Regions from separate parts of the Marinomonas primoryensis genome, predicted to be linked through region 1. Evidence: predicted binding sites of a transcription regulator. Region 1 holds the regulator's gene; each other region holds the start of a gene.
What was found. The regulator FNR, encoded in region 1, switches genes on or off when oxygen is low (the NO sensors DNR and NnrR bind a similar motif). The targets are predictions, from matches to a motif close to TTGATNTANATCAA.
Positions count from the first base shown of each region.

Region 2: a site for FNR is predicted at 3,691-3,704, ahead of cyoA (ubiquinol oxidase subunit II). Genes of this name have one in related genera too.
Region 3: a site for FNR is predicted at 1,529-1,542, ahead of MP3633_RS13890 (OmpW family outer membrane protein). Genes of this name have one in related genera too.
Region 4: a site for FNR is predicted at 2,117-2,130, ahead of MP3633_RS17580 (cytochrome ubiquinol oxidase subunit I). Genes of this name have one in related genera too.

Region 1 covers NZ_CP054301.1:2,129,869-2,135,142, reverse strand. Annotated here, with positions in the region: gene MP3633_RS09865 (CBS domain-containing protein) at 1-213, shown strand, start outside; gene tusA (sulfurtransferase TusA) at 278-514, opposite strand; gene MP3633_RS09855 (alpha/beta family hydrolase) at 583-1,167, opposite strand; gene hemN (oxygen-independent coproporphyrinogen III oxidase) at 1,352-2,722, shown strand; gene fnr (fumarate/nitrate reduction transcriptional regulator Fnr) at 2,744-3,505, shown strand; gene MP3633_RS09840 (adenine phosphoribosyltransferase) at 3,531-4,073, shown strand; gene MP3633_RS09835 (YfaZ family outer membrane protein) at 4,142-4,708, opposite strand; gene ttcA (tRNA 2-thiocytidine(32) synthetase TtcA) at 4,719-5,274, opposite strand, start outside.
Region 2 covers NZ_CP054301.1:87,951-93,224, reverse strand. Annotated here, with positions in the region: gene cyoC (cytochrome o ubiquinol oxidase subunit III) at 1-402, opposite strand, end outside; gene cyoB (cytochrome o ubiquinol oxidase subunit I) at 405-2,384, opposite strand; gene cyoA (ubiquinol oxidase subunit II) at 2,384-3,412, opposite strand; gene pdxR (MocR-like pyridoxine biosynthesis transcription factor PdxR) at 4,168-5,274, opposite strand, start outside.
Region 3 covers NZ_CP054301.1:2,993,144-2,998,417, reverse strand. Annotated here, with positions in the region: gene MP3633_RS13900 (YccT family protein) at 1-360, shown strand, start outside; gene MP3633_RS13895 (carboxylate/amino acid/amine transporter) at 443-1,324, opposite strand; gene MP3633_RS13890 (OmpW family outer membrane protein) at 1,613-2,224, shown strand; gene MP3633_RS13885 (HD domain-containing protein) at 2,392-3,033, shown strand; gene MP3633_RS13880 (MarR family winged helix-turn-helix transcriptional regulator) at 3,037-3,492, opposite strand; gene MP3633_RS13875 (DUF2798 domain-containing protein) at 3,599-4,051, shown strand; gene modC (molybdenum ABC transporter ATP-binding protein) at 4,073-5,176, opposite strand; gene modB (molybdate ABC transporter permease subunit) at 5,173-5,274, opposite strand, start outside.
Region 4 covers NZ_CP054301.1:3,772,563-3,777,836, reverse strand. Annotated here, with positions in the region: gene cydB (cytochrome d ubiquinol oxidase subunit II) at 1-464, opposite strand, end outside; gene MP3633_RS17580 (cytochrome ubiquinol oxidase subunit I) at 461-1,915, opposite strand; gene MP3633_RS17575 (sensor histidine kinase) at 2,277-4,190, shown strand; gene MP3633_RS17570 (sigma-54-dependent transcriptional regulator) at 4,177-5,274, shown strand, end outside.

The DNA of each region.
Region 1 (5,274 bases):
GAGTCACTTCTGTTTAGTCAACGACACAATTTACTCCAACATTTGCTTGTTATTGATGAAGACACCAAAGCAATACGAGGTGTGATTTCGTCTAATGATGTGGTTCGCCAGCTTCGATTGGATGTCGATGTTGCGTTTTCTAGTTTTGCATATACTTATCAAAGTGCGATTCTTGGTCATAAAGATCATGCAAAAAAACTAAAAGTCGCTTAATAGTCGGTTCATCACATTACGATATAAAAAAGAGTCTAGATTTTAAGTAATCTAGACTCTTTTTTTACTTCTCTTCTTTCTTTTCTATCCAATAGTAATAACAGCCATTATCTTGTTCTTGCTGGATTAATTTATGGCCAAGAAATTGACAGAACTTCGGAATGTCGCGTGTTGTTGAAGGATCAGTCGCGATGACCTTTAAAATTGCTTTAGCAGATAGTTTTCGCATTTCAACATGCAGCATCATTACAGGTTCTGGACACAGTAAATCGGTTGCATCAAGCAGAGCGTGGTGTTCCATAATCTTCCTCTCAATGTTTAATAAATAATTATCTATTCAATGAAAATATTCAAAGCTTTGTGAGCCATTTAAGTGTTTGCTTGTAACCAGTTATGAGTGCTAGTTGCTAATTCTGAAATGGTGTCGTTTATTGTTTTACCGTGTTTTTTAAGTGTTTTAAAATCATGATCGGCGCCTTCTACCCAAATAATTTCAACAAGGTTCGGTAGCGATTGTTGGTTTACCCATTCATAGGAACCGAGCTGATCTCTTGTTCCTTGAATAATGAGACATGGAACCTGAAGTTCTGATAGGAAAGATAATCTATTTTTTTCGGGCTTACCCGCTGGATAAAAAGGAAAACCGAAACAGACTACTGCTTTTACCATAGCAAGCTCTGTTAGCTGCGTCGCTACTCGTCCCCCCATTGATTTGCCACCGACAATACAGGCTTGCTCATGTTTAATTAAATCACTGTATTCGGGGATCAGAGTATTGAAACGAGGGGGTGGTCTTCTTTTGCCAGACAGCTCCTGCTCTTGCATGTAGGAAAAAGTGACAGGAATGATAGTGTGCTTTCTCTGCTCTGAAATTTTCTCACAAAGTCGTTTTAAGAAAGGGTTGTTGTGGCCTGCACCTGCGCCATGAGCGATATAAAAAGGGAGAGTATTCATGATGACCATTTTTGAAAATAGTATTAGATCAGATTCGAGAGAGGGTTAGAACCTTGTTGGCTATAAAACACGACGCTTTTCATTCAAACTTTCTTAATCGGGGACGGTAATCATTGATCTGGATCAGAAGATTCCACTTTACAAAAGAGTACACTCCTATTAGAAATTTTAATAGGAACACACCATGATCTGGGACTCTTCACTTATTGGCAAGTACGATTTATCTGGACCTCGCTATACTTCTTACCCTACAGCGCCACAATTTGACTCAACGATAAGCAAAATAGCTCTGATTGATAAGATGCTAATGCCATCAGAAAAACCGCTTAGCTTGTATTTCCATATTCCTTTCTGTGCGCACCTTTGCTATTACTGCGCCTGCAATAAAATTGTGACTAAGCAGTATGATAAAGGTGTCGAATACGTTGAGCTCTTGGGTGAAGAGATGAGACTGCGTAGCCTTATGCTGGATCACACAAGAAAAGTAACGCAGTTGCATTTTGGCGGAGGTACGCCGACCTTTTTAACAGAAGAGCTTATTCGGTCGTTGTTTAGTGACATAAAGCAGTATTTCAATTTGATTAATGACGGAACTCAAGACTACAGTATCGAAATTGACCCGCGTGAAATTACGTACTCTAAGCTTAAGTTACTAACCGATATGGGTATTAATAGAATCAGTATCGGCGTTCAAGATTTTGATTCTAAAGTTCAAGAGGCTATCCATCGAATTCAACCTATAAAAATGGTAGCCGATTTGGTTAGCGATGCCAGAAAACTAAATATCAAATCGATAAACTTCGATCTTATCTATGGCCTGCCCTATCAATCAATGGAAGGTTTTAGGGCGACGTTAGCTGATGTCGTGGCGTTATCGCCAGAAAGAATCTCTCTTTTTAATTATGCCCATTTGCCAGAACGGTTTCGATCTCAACGGCGTATATTGGATGAAAGCTTACCATCACCAAGTATGAAGCTTGATTTGCTAAAAATGAGCATCGAATCTTTAATTTCGGCTGGCTATGAATACATTGGCATGGACCATTTCGCAAAGCCCGGTGATAGCTTGGCCAAAGCTCAAAAGCAAGGCGAATTGCAGCGGAATTTCCAGGGCTATACTACTCATGCGGGTACTGATTTGGTTGCTTTTGGTGTGTCTGCCATTAGTGATATAAAAGGCGTTTATATTCAAAACCATACCGATCTTTCAAAATATAGAAATAGTATCGAGAAGGGGCAATTGGCCATATCAAAAGGCTATATAAGCGACTTAGATGATAGAATTCGTCACACAGTGATTATGACGCTCATTGCGCAGTTTGAACTCAATACTGTCATTATCGAGAAAATGTTTAATATACGTTTTTTCGACTATTTTGGTGAAGAAGTAGACATGCTAAAACCTATGGTCGATGATGAGATGGTGGAAGTTCATCGCGGTGGTGTGCAGGCCACTATAAAAGTCACGGAACGCGGTAGATTACTTATTCGTTGTATTTGTATGGTTTTCGATAAATATTTGAATAACTCTATAAAATACTCAAAAGTTATATAGATCGAAATCAGGGAGATTCACATGGCAATGACACACACACAATCACGATTTAACAGTACGCTTACTTCGCAATGCCAAAATTGCAGCTTAAGTGCGCTTTGCCTACCAATTGCATTAGCGGATGAAGACATCAATAAACTAGATCAAATTATTGAGCGCAAAAAGCCTCTAAAAAAAGGGGAGTTTTTATTTCGTCAAGGGGATACCTTCAACTCTGTTTATGCTGTTCGTTCCGGCACCTTAAAGACTTTTAACATTACTTCTTATGGTGAAGAGCAAATCACAGGCTTTTATTGTCCTAGTGAGTTAGTTGGTCTTAGTGGAATTGACTCAAATAAGTACCCTGTTTCAGCAAAGGCTTTGGAAACAACAACAGTTTGTGAAATTCCATTTACTCACTTAGAAGACCTCTCCGTTCAGATCCCTTCTTTAAGGCACCAATTATTTAGAATAATGAGTCGTAAAATTTCTGATGATCAACAGATGATGGTTTTATTGGGTAAAAAGAATGCAGATGAAAAAGTTGCATCTTTTTTACTGAACTTATCTAATCGGTTTAAAATACGTGGTTATTCGGCGTCATCGTTTCGTTTGTCTATGTCTCGTGGCGAGATAGGGAATTATCTTGGTTTAGCGGTTGAAACCGTGAGTCGTGTGATTACACGATTCCAAAAAAGTGAATTAATACACGTCGATGGTAAAGAAATTGAAATACTCAATTTTCCCGAAATGCAAAAACTCATTGGGGTTGCTAGCGATTGTGGTAAAATTGCTCGAATTTGATTGATATATTGAGGCGCTACTAGATATGCTTTACGACGATTTTTATGTTAAATCACTAATACAAACTGTAGAAGACTGGCCAAAAGAAGGCGTTAGCTTTCGTGATATTACGCCTATTTTTAGCGACCCAAAAGGCATGAGGATGGTGGTGGATGCTTATGTTCATCGTTACATATCCACGGACATTTCTCATATTGCTTGTATTGATGCTCGAGGCTTTTTGATCGCGGCAGTATTGGCTTACGAATTACAGAAGCCTCTAATTTTAGTTAGAAAGAAAGGCAAGCTTCCAGGCAAAACCATTTCACAGAAATACGCTTTAGAATACGGTGACGCTGAATTGGAAATCCAAGAAGGCGCGGTAAAGGCTGGCGATGAAGTGTTGCTGTTTGATGATTTAATTGCCACTGGTGGTACGCTTTTCGCAGCGATTAAATTATTGACCAAGCAAGGCGCAAACATCAAAGAAGTAGCAGCGATTATTGACTTGCCAGATCTTGGTGGAAGCCAGAAGTTAAGAGACAGCGATATTCCTGTTTTTAGTCTGTGCGCCTATGATGGAGAATGATTTTAGTTAACATCAAAATATAAAAAAGGTGGCTGAGCCACCTTTTTTATATGCGAAATTTTTTAAGACTAAAAGTCTACTGATGCACCAATAGATAAGCCTTTATTAGCTTCTATTCGACTATTGTCATCATATATAGCTGTTGTTTTACCATAGCTAAGATAGACGCGTGCATTACGCATTGTCATGTATTCAGCGCGAAACTCATAAGTGTACATATGATCAAGGTTGGTAAAGGAAAGTACTTCAGGTGCGTAATACAAAGACCCATAAATACTTATTCGGTTTGCTTCTGGAAGAGTGTAGCGGTACCAACCACCAAGCGCTAGCGCTAAAGATAAGTCCTCTTCTTGCTTCCGATCAGCGTCTATCGCATATAAACGAACACCAATACCTACTTGTAAAGGCCCACCTGCCCCTTCGGAATCTTCTACATTCAAGCCGATATGTCCTGTAGAAAGGCTTTCGTCTTTATCGTAGCTCATTCCTACATCGATACCAAAAGTTCCCATGTTTAGATTAACGTCACCTTTAACAGTGTCATTCGTTAAACCTACAGAAGCAGTTGAAGCATTTACGAGAGATGACCCTAGAATACCGGCGGTTAACAATAGTGTTTTATGTGTGAGGTTCATTTCTCTTATCCTATAATGAAATAATATTTAATCGGTCAAAGGCCGCTGGCGACTGCTTTAACCCTTTAAAATCAAATAATTCTTTGTCCGCTAAGTGTGACGGAACGACATTTTGCATAGCGGTAAACATGGTTTCTGTTCGTCCCGGAAACTCTTGTTCCCATTTTTGCAGCATGTCTTTAACAACTTGTCGCTGTAGGTTTTCTTGGGAACCGCAAAGATTACAAGGAATAATGGGATACTCCTTCATAACGGAAAATGTCTCAATGTCTTTTTCTTTGCAGTACGCCAATGGACGAATAACGATATGTTTGCCATCATCGCTTAAAAGCTTTGGCGGCATAGATTTCATTTTTCCACCAAAAAACATATTTAAGAATAACGTTTCAAGAATGTCATCTCTATGATGACCAAGTGCTATTTTTGTCGCTCCAATTTCTTCCGCGAAACCATACAAGGATCCACGACGCAAACGAGAACATAAACCGCAAGTGGTTTTACCTTCAGGTATAATTTCTTTCACAATGCTGTATGTGTCACGTTCTAGAATATGAAAGTCTACTCCT
Region 2 (5,274 bases), 2.0 Mb from region 1:
TTGCGGACCGTTACCGTTAACGATTAGGTGATGGAATTCATAGATTTCCATCGCAATGAACACAGCGCCCAATAAAAACGTAACAGCCAACCAAGATAGGGTGCCTTTTTTGTTTTTACTGTGCGCGCAGATCATTGCAAAACCGTAAGTGATACTTGAAACAAGTAGCGCGGCGGTTTCAACCAATACGAAGTCTAATTCAAAAATCTCTTTACCAGACACACCACCAGCTGTGTTCATAAAGAGCACAGCGTAGGTAGCGAAGACGGATGCGAATAACAAGCAATCCGTCATTAGGTAAATCCAGAACCCAAATACCGTATTTCCACCAGTATCGTGGTGCTCGTCGTGATGCGCATCAGCTTCGTGAGCGTCGTGCGTATTCATATGTGTAGTACTCATGATTACCCCTTAGCCACGTTATCTAGGTGCTCATTTTCGATCCGAGCGATTTCATCAGGCTGAACATAGTAATCAACATCTGTTGTGTAGGCACGAGCAATAAAGGTCACGATAGAACCTACTAAGCCAACAATTGCCAACCACCAAATATGCCAAATCATTGCAAAACCAAACGCCGTAATAAGAGCACCAATGATAATCCCAGCCTTAGTGTTTTTAGGCATGTGGATTGGAGCATAGGTTTCTTTACGAACATAAGCTTGGCCTTTCTCTTTCATATCAGTGAAAGCGTCGATGTCAGACACGACAGGCACTTCTGCAAAATTATAGTACTGCGGTGGAGAAGATGTAGACCATTCAAGAGTGTGGCCATTCCATGGGTCACCAGTAGTGTCCATGTTTTGCGCACGATCTCGGAAGCTGACATACAATTGTAGTAACTGACAAATAATGCCGGCCAAAATAACAAATGCGCCAACCAATGCAATATATAACCAGATGTTCCAATCAGGATTATCCGTGTGATTTAGGCGGCGTGTCATACCCAAGAAGCCCAACACGTACAATGGCATAAAGGCTAAGAAGAAACCGACTAACCAACACCAGAACGCCGCTTTACCCAACTTAACGTTAAGGTGAAAGCCCATCGCTTTAGGGAACCAGAAAGCAAAACCAGCAAGATAACCAAATACCGCACCACCAATGATGGTGTTATGGAAATGGGCAATCAAGAACAAGCTGTTATGCAATACATAGTCAGCACCTGGTACAGCAAGTAGAACACCTGTCATACCACCGATAGTGAACGTCACCATAAAACCAAGCGTCCATAGCACCGGAACCGTCACACGAAGGCGACCACGGTACATAGTGAACAACCAGTTAAACAGTTTCACACCCGTTGGTACCGCGATGATCATCGTCATTACGCCAAAGAAAGCGTTAACATTTGCGCTGGAACCCATGGTAAAGAAGTGATGCAACCATACGATAAAGCCAAGAATGGAAATCGACGCCGTTGCCCAAACCATGGATTTGTAACCGAACAAACGTTTACCAGTAAAGGTAGAAACGATCTCAGAGAAGATACCAAATGCTGGAAGTACAAGAATGTACACCTCAGGGTGACCCCATGCCCAGAACAAGTTGATATACATCATTGAGTTACCGCCACCATCATTCGTGAAGAAGTGGAAGTCTAGGTAACGGTCAAGTGTCAACATGGCCAATACAGCTGTCAAAATTGGGAACGATGCTGCGATCAAAATATTGGCCCAAGTACAGGTCCAAGTAAAGATCGGCATGTCCATCAATTTCATACCAGGTGCACGCATTTTGAAAACAGTAGCCAAGAAGTTAACTGCTGTTAATGTCGTACCGATACCGGATATCTGCAGTGCCCAGATGTAATAATCGACCCCGACACTTGGACTATACTGCAAACCAGACAGCGGCGGATAAGCCACCCAACCTGTTTTAGCAAATTCGCCAAGTCCCAAAGAGATGTTAATCAAGATCGCTCCAGACACCGCTAGCCAGAAGCTAAGGTTGTTTAGGAACGGGAAGGCAACATCACGAGCACCAATCTGTAGTGGCACAACAATGTTCATTAGACCAATCATAAATGGCATAGCCATAAAGATGATCATAATAACACCGTGAGCTGTAAAGACTTGGTCGTAATGATCCGGAGGTAAATAGCCAGGGTCACCGTTCGTTGCTAGCGCAAGCTGCAAACGCATCATAATGGCATCCGCAAAACCACGGATTAGCATTACTAACGCTAGAACGATATACATGATACCCAGTTTTTTATGGTCAACAGATGTCAACCAATCACTCCAGAGTACGCCGAGTAATTTGTGCTTGATAAGTAGGAAAGCGAGTACACAACCCACGATCGCAACGACACACAATGTGCCAATAACGATCGGGTCGTACGGAAGAGCGTCCCACGATAGTTTGCCTAAGAGTGCAGACATTATTTTTCAACCTCCGTATGCATATCATGCGATGAGTCTTGAGACTCGTCATGATTCATATCACTATGATTCATTTCACCATGACTTGAATCGTCGTGAATCATTTTAGGTTCAAAAGAAGTTCCTTTCAGCAATTCAACTTGACCATGATCTTTCATAAACTTCGTAACGTTGTCCATGAAAATGCTTGGTTCAATTGAGTTGTAATACTGAACTGGAGTTGGTTCATGATGATGTGCATCTAGATCAAATTCAGCAAGCTTCTCGTAGGACGTTTGATCCAATATGCCATTGTTGATGACATCATGAGTTCCAGCCTTAACACCTTCAACCCAAGCATCAAAATCAGCTTCTGTTGGAGTAGCGATCGCATCGAACTTCATACCAGTAAATCCGGCACCGCTATAGTTTGCGGAAATACCGTCAAATGTACCTGGTTCATTAGCAATCAAATGAAGCTTAGTCACCATGCCTGCCATCGAGTAAATTTGACTACCCAGCTGCGGAATGAAGAAAGAGTTCATCGTGCCTTCAGATGAAATTTGGAAAGCAACAGGAACGTTTGCTGGGAATCTAAGCTCGTTCACAGAAGCAATACCAAGGTCCGGATAGATAAACAACCACTTCCAGTTCATCGAAACGACCTGAACATTGATGTGATCTTTATCCGATTTCAAAGGTTTATAAGGATCCAATGCATGGGTAGATTTCCATGTAATCACGCCAAGAATAATGACGATGACAATTGGAATAGCCCAAACAATAGTTTCAATTTTTGTGGAGTGCGACCATTTTGGTTCGTAGATTTCGTCACGACCTTCACGATATTTCCAAGCGAAATAAAGTGTCATGAAGATGACAGGAATCACAACAAGAAGCATCAACAAAGTAGCAACAATAATAAGTTGCTTTTCTTCAATACCAACTTGCCCTTTAGGATCGAGCACACCACCCTGACAACCGGCGAGCAAGCCCACCATTACCGCCAAAGCGACTTTACTTAGGATACGAGTTAACAAGAGAATCATCCTCTAACCCCGAGGTTCACAAAACTGCCACTTGACCATCAAGCAACAGAACGAAAATCCGGCAATGCCGGGTATTTCAGTAAAGATCACCACACTGAAAACAGCACAAAGACCATTACCTAGTTAAGAGTATTAACGCAGCAATAGTTTTTTTGGATCACCTAAATCTGAAAAAGGGAGCTCTACATCTCTTCGTGTATCGTGCCTCAGCACGATAGGAATACCCATAAGGGGCACCAACACGAGTTAAAAAGAAGGCCATTTTTTGGCGAGCAGGGTTGATATTTATCATAAGGGACAAATAACTAACCAATAACAGGGTGATTAATGCGAGACCAGAAAGTAGCCCCGAATTAAGAATAGGTTCGACAGATGAAGAGAATAATGTAGTAAATACAAAGAAGCACAAAAACAAGCAAGATACGGTAATAAATGGGCGCATAGAAGCCGCCAAAGCGCTGGATAACGAATGCACAGAAAAATGCAGAATGTCTTGAAAAATGTTCAATTTCTTCATCCAATCCATAAAAACTAAAATGAAAATGCTGTTTTTATTCGTGTCATACGATTTTAAGTGTGCGGAATATAGCAAAATTTAAACAACCGCACAAAGTCTAGTTTAGCCTTTGTTCCTGTTTGCTTCACGGTCTTTTCGTAAAAAATCACATTCTTGTCTTGAGTGAATCTCGACAGTTCAACCTGAAAACACTGAGGTTAGCACTCTTTCACTACAAAATCCTTACAAATTGTAAGCCTTACACATTGTCTAATATCTCGGTAAACCACTTTTCTAGTGCGATAATTATTTTTTTCATTTTTTCTTCCGATGGTCCACTAAAACCCAACACAAAGCCAAATCGACCGTCATGATACTGTTTGTGAGCAAAATGCTCAGACAAGGTAGAAAGAAGAATATCGTTCTTGGCAATGTCGTGGGCAATCCTCTGATCTAAAACAGCCTCTGTGCGAATCAAAGAAACAAATTCGGGTTTAATTTCAATCAAGACATGCATACCGCCGCGTGGTTTTTTCCAATCAAACCACCTCGCTAAATGCGCCTCTAATAAAATTAACAGCGCATCACGCTTGAGCCGATAATGCCGACGCATACGATTCAAATGGCGGTCGAAATGCCCTTGCAGCATAAAATCCGCCACCGCTGGCTGTATGGGCAAAGACGCGGATGACCCTAACTCTCGTTGGCTTTGCTGTAAGACCGGCACATGTACCACTGGTGCGACAATAAACCCCAACCTTAAGCCGCGAAACAGCACTTTTGAGAAGCTGCCCACAAAGAAAACCCGATCTTTAGCCTGATCATGAACACTCACTGTTTGCATAAATGGCACATTACTCCGACCTTGATACACAAACTCATTATCATAATCGTCTTCGATCAACCACCAGCGTGCATTCGTCATTTGCATCGCTTGAATCCACCGCTGACGACGAACTGAGCTGATGCTCACACCAAGTGGGTATTGTCGATTTGGTGTCATTACCGCCACATTCGAAACAGTGTCACTCGCGGGCAGGCACGGACCTTCTTCGTCAATAAGCAGCGCTCCGGTTTGTTCATGCGAACGAATGGCCTCGCGGATGGGCGGATAAGTGGGTTCTTCCGTCCACCACTTAATAGTTTGAGCTCCTACGCTATCATCTGAATCCGTCTCTGAACGAGCCAATAGCGTGATTGCATGTTGCAGGAGCAGCAATGAATCACGAGCGCCCGCCGTCACAATCACTTGCTCAGCCACACACTCAAGACCACGAACGCGATACAAATAGTCAACAATGGCTTCTTTTAAGTCTGGGTATCCGGTCAAATAACCACCTTGCAACACGGTTAAGTCTGGATTTAA
Region 3 (5,274 bases), 860 kb from region 1:
GATGATCGCAGTGGCAAAGAAGTAGATTATCAACATCAAATACTACCGGTGAAGTCGGGGTTTCAAAATACGCGTGATTACGTTACCGAAATTGAACGTTTCACGGCAAAAAACCAACCAATTATAGATGATGCTCCTGTCTTAGCTCCGGTCATTTTGACTCAAAATGTTGCGCTAGAAATGATGCAGTTTTGGTATAACCGATCCGATGATGCGACTCGAAAAGAGATGCGTATCTGGGTTGCTGACGACTTATATAAGCCGTCAGTGTCTAATATCCAGCTGGAAATGTCGCAGTTTTGGTTTAATAAAGCCGATAGAGAGGCGAAAAAAGCATTTCAAGCTTGGCTGGTAGAATAATGTTTTTCTAGGCATCGTATTATAGAAACGCCCAGCCAATGCTGGGCGTTTCCATTTGGCTTAGATTTACCTAAGTTATCAATTAGCTTGCGTTAGCAGCTTTGGCCGCAGCGAGTCGTTGGTTGAATTTATCATTCAGCCAAAGTGCCAATAAGATAATACTGCCACCAATGGCCAGTCGAACGATGTCAGCATCGCGGTTCCAGAAAACCACGTTAACAATAATGCCAGCGGGAATCAGTAAATTATTTGCAACCGCTAATGTTCCTACGTTAACCATGGTTGCTCCTCTGTTCCAAGCAAAGTAACCAAGGCCCGAAGCCACAATACCTAGGTAAGTTAAAATACCCCATTGAAGAGTAGTGGTCGGTAATTTATCAGGGTTACCTAGCGCAAGGTAACAAGGAATAACCACCGCCAATGCACCTATGAAAAACCAGCCGAAAACCGTGCGTTGAGATAGGTCTGGGCGCTCTTTTGCAATGATGCGTTTATAACCTACTTGCCCTGCTGCGAAACAAATGTTGGCACCTTGAACAATCAGTAAGCCTTTAATGAAGCCTTCATCGATACCTTGGTAGCGAATGGCAACAGCGCCAAGAATAGCCACGAGCGCACTGACGGCAAAGCCAATATTGAAGCGTTTGTCTAACATGTCATTAATCAAAGTGACGTAAAGTGGTGTCATCACCGTGAATAGCAAGACTTCAGGAACTGACAGGTATAGGAAGGATTGATAATAAAAACCATACATGATGCCAAGCTGTAAAGCCCCGCATATCATAAGTTTGAGCGCTATTTTGGCTTCAATTTCACGAAGCTTTAAAAAAGGTAAAAATACGACAGTAGCCAGAGCGACTCGCATTAATACAGAGAACCAGGCATCGACTTGGCCGGCGAGATAAACGCCAATCAAGCTGAAGGAAAACGCCCATAAAAGGGTGACGGCAATAAGAATTGGCATGAGAATGGATTCCATTTGGATGATTTTGTCGTAAGTCTAACGATTTCCATACAGTAGGTAAATTAGTTTACTTTTTAAAATAATAAAGTTTACTGATTTTTTCAAAATGAGACTTTATATATGGCATGAGCCACGGTATGAATCGCTCTAAAATCAGACCTATGTCAATGGATTTGGTGGCTTGTTCGAAAGGGCAATAAAACCTTGATCTATATTAATAGTTTGATTCCTTATCCTGCTATTTTTTGTTCACAGACATGTTGTTTGATTAAAAAGAAGGATTTGATTATGAAAGCTTTACTTCCTATTGCCCTTATTTCAACACTTTGCTCTTCTGTGGTTTTGGCTCATGACGCCGGCGATTTATTCGTCCGAGCTGGCTTTGCAACGGTTATGCCGAATGAAAGCAGTGATAACGTATTGAACACCGGTGAATTGGAGTTGGATAATGACACTCAAGTCGGCGTAACACTCACGTATATGCTAACAGAGCAGTTTGGTGTGGAGTTGCTAGCCGCGACACCTTTTACTCATAAAGTTTCTACTAAAGGGCTTGGCGAAGTCGCTGAGGTATCGCACTTGCCACCTTCGGTAATGGCGCAGTATTACTTTGGCCAAGCCAATAGCCAAATTCGCTCTTATGTTGGTGCAGGTTTGAATTACACGGTTTTCTTTGATGAAAAAGGCAAAGGCACATTGGCGGGAACCGATGTGAGTTTGGATGATTCATTTGGCTTGGCCGCTCAATTGGGTGTGGATGTGAACTTCGCCGAAAACTGGTTTGCCAATGCGTCTATTTGGTACATGGATATTAATACCGACGTTCACACGACAGTCGGAACGATTGACGCCGATATTGATCCAATCACCTTTATGGCCAGTGTGGGTTATACCTTCTAATGAGACGATGGATTAAGTAGGTAGGAAAGCGTCTAAAGGGAAAAGGCTTTGATGATTGAATCAAAGCCTTTTTTGTTTTTACACACTTTTATTAATGTCACCATGGTGTGTTTTCATCATGGTATTTGATATAGGCTTGTCCGAATTATTCAATATGAATTGGAAACATGATGTTGTCAGCGTTAGAAAGCGAATTTGAAAACCATTGCCGAACGTTTTTAGAAGCACAAGGCGCTGCGGATGTGGCGCACGACGTGAGCCACATTTATCGAGTGGTAAAAGTGGCACAGCAATTGGCGCTGGATGAAGGTGCGGATATGTCAGTGGTAATGCCTGCGGCGTGGTTACACGACTGTGTTTCGTTACCAAAAAATCATCCGGACCGGCATCTTGCTTCGACGTTGGCCGCTGACAAAGCCATTGGTTTTTTACATTCTATTAAATATCCGGCCGATTATTTCCCCGCTATTCATCATGCTATTCGAGCTCACAGTTTTAGCGCCAATGTGCCACTTGAAAGCCTGGAGGCTAAAATTGTACAAGACGCCGATCGTTTGGATGCACTGGGGGCGATCGGTATTGCGCGTTGTATGCAAGTCAGCGGTACGTTAAATAGGGCGCTTTATTCACTCGATGATCCATTTTGTGAGGATCGTGAGCCGGATGATGCACAGTATTCTATCGACCATTTTTATAACAAGTTATTCCGTATAGCCGATAGCTTAAATACGGTATCTGCTCAAGCCGAAGGCAAGCGCCGCGAATCGGTTATGCGTGCTTTTTTGGCGCAATTGGCACTGGAGATCTAATGATTATCCGCGCTCTTTTTTGTGGTTGATGGCGTTTAGTTTTGTTAGCATTTTTGCGCCTACGGACAAAAATTGCTGTAATTCTTCATCGCTCACTTCTGATCTCATTTCTTTTAATACCGCCTTGTCGGCGTTTTCAAGCGCCATATAACAGGCCAGTCCGTTGTCTGTTAATTGCAAAAACTGGCTGCGTTTATCGTTTGGATTGGGACGTTTTATGACCAATCCTTCGGCAATCACTTCTTTGACCAATCTCGTAATTTGTCCTTTGTCCTTTTCTGTCACATCCGCAAGAAAGTTTGCCGTGCAATTTTCGGTGTTGTGAATGCGTTTCAGAATCATAAAGTACAAAGGCGATAAGGGAATGCCTTGTTCCTTCATGATGCTTTTCATGGATATTTTTAACCCATTGATTGTGCTGATTAATAGCGTTTGTAACTCAGATTCATGGTTATTCATTATTTTTTTATCCAATATAGTTGACCTTGTCAACATAATTTAATATAGTTGATCTTGTCAATTTGTTTTGCGTATTTTATCCAAACTATTCCTAGAGGGAAGACGTATGTCATTAAAAGTTCAGAAAATATCTATTGTTGCCAGTTTAGTGATTGCTATGGGAGGAACCTTAACCTTTTTAATGACGTGGCGAAATATTGGTTTTGCCGATCATTTTATGGGGGCGTGGTTATCTTCTTTTGCTTTGTGTGTACTGTGTATTGCGCCGATTGGTGGCATTCTTTCGTATTTGGTCCATCACCTTGTTAATGCTATTTTGTCTAGATTATCTTCCATGCAGCGTAATATTGTTTTTGGTTTGATTATGGCCATTATAATGGAATCTGTTATGGCGGTGGTTACGACGATAAACTTGCATGGCTTTTTAGAGCGAGGTGCTTTCCTGAATTCATGGACCACTACGCTGATGTCGGCTTTGCCTGCTGGTATTGTGTTTTCAATATTGATGTCGATTGTCATAAAACCAAAATTGACCGCTTTTTGGGCCAAAACCGCTTAGTTTGATGTGGTGGGTGGGGCTTTAGGATAAAACGGCAACCGATTTTATTTGAGCAATGATGGTTAGTCCTCGTTTTATAGACAATTTATGCGCTGATAAGGTGGTGATTCTCGCTAATATTGGTGTGCTGCCCGCGAGTAATCTGACCATCACCATGCTTGGGTCTTTTGAGTCGGTGATCATGTCATCAATGGTCACGGTTAAGCGATTCAATATGCTTGAATCGTCGTGATTACTGAGGGATAGACTCACGTCTTTCGATTGAATTCTTAGACGCAGAGTATCTCCTGTTTTTTCATTTCCTTGCTTAACGGCAATAACGTGGTTTTCAAAACTGATCCATGAAAGCCCCCATTCTGTTTCTTGTCGTGTGACTACACCTGATATCACAACACTGGCGTCATGGTACCGAGAAAATGAGGTACCGAGCTTGCCCAGTAACGTTTGTGTTTTCCCTTCTTCTATTACTCTACCTTTTTCTAAGACAACCATATAATCCGCTAACCGAATGACTTCATCTAATGAGTGACTGACGTAAATAATAGGGATTTTTGCACGCTGACAGAGTTGTTCTAGATAAGGGAGGATTTCTTGTTTTAAGGCATCGTCTAACGCGGCTAACGGCTCGTCCATCAGCAGCAGTTTAGGTTGAATGAGTAGCGCTCTGGCGATGGCGATTCGTTGGCGCTCACCACCGGAGAGTTGCGATGGGTATTGTGAAAGCACAGACTCAATATCCATTAGCTGAATGATCTCTGAATAGGATATAACGGATTGATTTTTATCGGCCCGTTTCATGGCAAATTGTAGGTTCTCTTGCGCGGTAAGGTGAGGAAATAAATTCGCGTCTTGGAATACGTAGCCTATTGGTCGCTTATGAGAAGGCAGTGACGATTTACTAGTTTGCCATGCTTCACCATTGAGGCTTATCTGGCCTTTTGAACTTTTTTCTAGTCCCGAAATACAGCGCAATAACGTCGTTTTACCTGATCCAGATGGGCCAAATAATGCGGTTACACCAACGCTTGGGATTTGTAAGTCGACATCCAGTATAAAACTAGACGTGCCTTCTCGCTGTTGTTTAATACGAAGGTGTAAAGTGTTAGCAGATGGGTCAAGCGTCATAATAAACCACCGGACATTGTGCTACTTTTCTGGCGTTTTTGGATGCTGTATAAAAAAACGAGGACAGTAAAAGCAAAGGCGATCATTAATAACGAAAG
Region 4 (5,274 bases), 1.6 Mb from region 1:
AACGGTGTTAACCAATGCAAGCTGGATAAGCTGTCGACATCGGCCGGAACGCCCTGTACGAGTGAACCTAGCAACATGCCTTGGCAAAACGCCGCAACCGCCGAGCCAGCGCTAAAGGCAAAATCCCAATAAGGCCGAGACGTGTCGGACTTGAAGCGATATTCAAACGCTACACCGCGAAAGATCAGCGCAAACAGCATCAACATAATGGGCAGATAAAAGGTTGAAGTAATGCCAGCGTAAGCAGCCGGGAACGCAGCAAATAACACCACACCGCCAAACACCAGCCACGTTTCGTTGCCATCCCAAACGTGTGAAATAGAACGCATTAAGTGATCGCGTTCGCCATCTTGGTTAAACCAAGGGTAGAGAATGCCAATGCCTAGGTCGAAGCCATCCAGCAACACGTACATAAAAATGGCGAAACCTAAGACAAGGAAGTAGAAAAGAGCCAAATCCATCATTTATCTCCCTGTTCTTTGTTTTGTGATTCGTTAGATTGTGGTTCGTTAGTTTGCAGTTCTTTATGTTGCAGTGTTTTCACCCAAGCCAACGCGTAACCCGGTGCTTTCATACCGATGAGTTGTTGCTCTAGTGCTTCCATTGACGGCGGCCCTTTTTTAATAAGCTTACGCATAAAGTAGAGATAAACGCCGATCAGTAAGCTGTAAATAATCACAAACATGATCAGAGTAAAGAGCACGCGCTCCGGCGGTAACGGCGAAACGATTTCAGAAGTACGTACCAAGTTGTAGACGATCCAAGGTTGTCGACCGATCTCGACCACGTACCAGCCAGCGAGAACCGCAATGACACCCATAGGCGTAAATAGCGTGACCAAAGCAAGGAAGGGTTTATTCTCGAACAAGCGACCTTTGCGACGTAATAACAACGCCAAAACAGCGATGCCCATCATGCCAAACCCAATACCCACCATGACACGGAAAGACCAAAATACTAGCGGTACATTGGGTCTGTCTTCTGGTGGAACGGCTTTTAAACCTTGCACTGCGCCATCCCAAGAGTGTGTCAGAATCAAGCTGCCGAGATTGGGAATACCAACTTCATAATCATTGGACTCGGTTTTCATGTTAGGCATAGCGAACAGCAACAGTGGCACGTTTTCTTCTTCAGCTGACCAAATGCCTTCCATCGCAGCGAGTTTAGTTGGTTGATGCTCTCTCACGTTCAAACCGTGCATGTCGCCAATCCATGCTTGCAGCGGTGTTAGCACCAATGCGAACCACATACACATGGACAAGCCTTTTTTTGCGAAAGGAATGTTCTTCTTTTTCAATAAGTAATACGCGCTAATGCCAGCCACCACGAAGGTCGCGGTGATCAATGACGCGACGACCATGTGAGTGAGTCGGTAAGGCATAGAAGGGTTGAAGATGACTTCCATCCAACTTTCGACTTCAAATTTGCCATTAATGATTTTGTAGCCGGTGGGGGTTTGCATCCAAGAGTTCGCCACAATGATCCAAAATGCAGAAATCCAAGTACCAGTCATGACCACAAGGGTAGAGAAATAATGCAGCTTACGACCGACTCGCTGCCAGCCAAATAGCATTACACCCAAAAATCCGGCTTCCATGAAGAAGGCGGTTAAGACTTCATACGCCATCAATGGGCCAAGCACCGCGCCAGTGATCACAGAGAACTTAGAAAAGTTGGTACCAAATTCGTAAGACAGCACGATGCCGGAGACCACGCCCATGCCGAAGGTGATGGCAAAAGGTTTGATCCAAAATTTAGCGAGCTGTAAATAGTAAGGGTTATGGGTTTTCAGCCACAAGCCTTCCCAAATCGCAATCAGCGTGGCCAATCCAATGGTGATGCTGGGAAAAATGATATGAAAGCTCACCGTAAAAGCGAACTGGATGCGAGATAAGATGGCGACGTCGAGGTCCATTTTAGTATTAACCTATTTAACAGAAGGAACGAATGAATGGCATAAGTCGTAAATCATTAGGTGTTCTTGTTGATTCTAATGGTGCGCATTTGCTGCCATGCCAAAGGAAATAATGCCAAACCCACAATGCTGAGAAGTGCGATGATTTCGGTCATAAAAAATCCAGTATTCATAATGCCTGCTCCGTTAATAAGAAAAAGATTGAGATAGATCAATAAAGTTACTTATCTAACAGCAATCGTCAGGCCAAGTTTTTAAGAGTCTTATCTATTTGATTTTAAAGGAATAATTTTTAACTTTGCGTGAATCGTAAAAGAGGTTTACGATTCCTCCACTTATTGGTGTAAACGAGGTTTACAGTTTGACGCTCTCATTGATGTTCGAAGTGGCCATGTTGGTTTCCAGCGTGTGCGGTTTTTTAGTGGCGGCTTGGTTGCTGTGGCGCGCCCGTAAACAGGGTGATCTGCAAGCCTTGGCGGGTTTTGCCATCATGATGGCCATTTGGTGTTTTGGCCATGTCGTGTTGTTTCAAGGTTATGAGAAAATGGGGGTTTACATTATTTTGGCGAACCCGCTGATGCCGACGTTTTTCCTGCATTTTGCCATCCGGTTTGTGAATTCTGGTGCGGCGAAGGAGGTTATGCTCGATCGACTGCTGCAAGCCATTCCGTGGTTTTACGCCGCCAGTGTTGTAGTGGTATTACAAAGCTGGTGGATGGGTGCGGGCGACGCCATTGGCACCTTAGACACGCGCTCATTCTTTATTTTCACCGATGCAGGAACGTGGAATCTGGCGTATACCGTCTTAATCGGCATCTTGGCGCACGGTGTTTTGTTGTTCGGCTGGTATCGTCATTCGGGCAATAAAAAACGTTCGATTCTCGCCATGTTTGGTGTGGGTGCTTGGGGGTTGTTGTTAGCAACCAGCTTTGTGTTTCCTTCCTTTGGTATCAGCTGGTTTCCGTATCCCATGCTGTTGTTGCCGACGTATTTACTGCTCTTGGTTTACGCCGTGGTGCGCTATCAAATTCTTTCCGTCAATGCCTTTGCCAACCGTGCTTTGCTTTGGGTGGCGATGATGTTGGTTATTCTGTGTTTGATCGCCGTGATCAGTGTGGTGTCTGGGCGGGTTGGTTTGCAGGCGCTGGCGGATGTTCCGAGCTGGCAATTGTGGCTGTATTCCCTGTTGATGTTAGTGATGTCGGCGTTGATTTATCAGCCACTAAATCGACTTATCTCACGTGTTATTTACCCTGGCGCGGTATTGAATGAAACCGTGCTGGAAGTTTGGTCGAGTCAGTTAAAAGAAGCGCAAGACTGGACTCAGCTGATTAGTATTGGTGAGCGTTTACTGTCTTCTCAGATCAGGCAAAACGTAGACATAAGCTTGGATTCTGTGGGTAAGGCGTACGTAGACGACGGTCAAACATTGGCGCTCAGTGTTTTTCGATCCGAGTCGGGCTGGCGCTTTTTATTGCTTGGCTGGAATGATGCGAGCCCGGGAATGAGACTGACGGCAGAAGTGTTTGGCTCCTTGTTTTCGACCAGCTGTGGTTTGTTGGAACGCTCTTTGGCGTTGGCGGTTGCGGAGCGGAAACGCTTGGATGAACAGCATCTCGTTGAGCTCGGTAGTTTGTCAGCGGCCATGGCGCATGAATTGCGTAATCCACTCAATATTATCGCCATGGCGGCTTACGACTCGCCGCCAGAAACTCGTCAGCATATTCAAACCCAACTGAAACGCGCGGATCGTTTGGTCAGTGATATGTTGGTGTATTCTGGTGGATTAACGCTGCAAATCAGCACAACGCCATTGCGAGCTTTGGTGAAGAGCATTTTGACGCAGGCTCAGTTAGAAGGTGTTTCCTGCGAGGTGAACATCGCCGAATCGATAGAGCTGGAAGCCGATCCGCAGCGCCTGCAACAAGTTTTTATTAATTTGATCGACAACGCCGTGGCGTTTTCACGCAATCAGCCGGATGGGAAGCTCTGCATCGAGGCGAGCATGAACGCGGACTCTGTGGTGATTAACGTGCACAACAATGGGCCAGAAATCGATGACAGTCTACAAGGCGAGGCGTTGTTTCAGTCCTTCATGACTAAACGCGCTGGTGGCAGCGGTTTAGGGTTAGCCATCGTGCGCCGTATTGTCGATGCGCATGGCGGCCATATTCAACATCGTGCTGACACGGCTTGGCCAGTAACCTTCGAGCTTATCTTGCCTCAACATTCAGCGTATTCCCGCTTAGGAAGCACTTCTCATGACACAAAATAAAATCCTCTTAGTGGACGACGAACCGGCGTTTCGTGAGCTGGCGAGCCGCTGGTTGGCGAATCAAGATTACCATGTAAAAACGGCTGGAAGTTTAGAAGAGGCTAGAAAGATCATCGCGACGTTTGACGCGGATTTGGTGTTGTTGGATTTGTCCATGCCGCCACATTTTGACCCGCAAGTGACTCTGGATTCCATGGCAGACTTTGACGGTCGTCCGGTGATTATTATCACCGGTCATGCGGATCGGGATTTGGCGCTAAAAGCTGTGTCGCTTGGTGCGTGGGACTTTATCGCCAAACCGATTGATCCCGACATGCTGGCGGTTGTGGTGCGTCGAGCGATCACTAAAACCACGTTAGAGCGAGAGCTGAATCAGCTCAAGCAATCGACCAAACAGCCCGAAGGTGCAGCGGCGTACATTGGTCATTCGGCGAGCACTCAAAAAGTGCGTGCGCTGGTGGAACGCATCGCGCCAACTGACGTTCGCGTTTTGGTGACGGGGCCATCGGGCACAGGGAAAGAGGTGATTTCAAAAACGCTGCATGACTTGAGTCATCGCGCCGCGAAACCCTTTGTGTCCGTGCATTGTGGCGCGATTCCGGCGGACTTATTGGAAAGCGAGTTATTCGGTTACGTGAAAGGCGCGTTTACTGGCGCAGAAAAAGACAAAGTCGGTTTATTGAGCTTGGCCGATGGCGGCACTTTATTTTTAGATGAAATCGGTGAAATGCCGCTGGCGATGCAGGTCAAATTGCTGCGTGTATTACAAGAAGGAACCTTCTTTCCGGTTGGCGGACGGGAACAAAAGCACATCGATATTCGCGTTATTTCGGCCACCAACGCGAATCTACTGGAAAAAGTCCACGAGGGCAGTTTTCGGGAAGATTTGTATTATCGAATCAAAGGCGTGAACATTGAAACGCAATCCCTTGCTGAACGTTTAGAAGACGTGCCCGTTTTGCTGCAAGCGTTTCTCTCTCGTCTACAAAGTCAGCAGGCCAAAAATCTACAGCTGAGCTCCGAAGCCGTGCAATGGTTTCGTGATCAAATGTGGCCCGGAAATGTTCGAGAATTGAAAAATGCC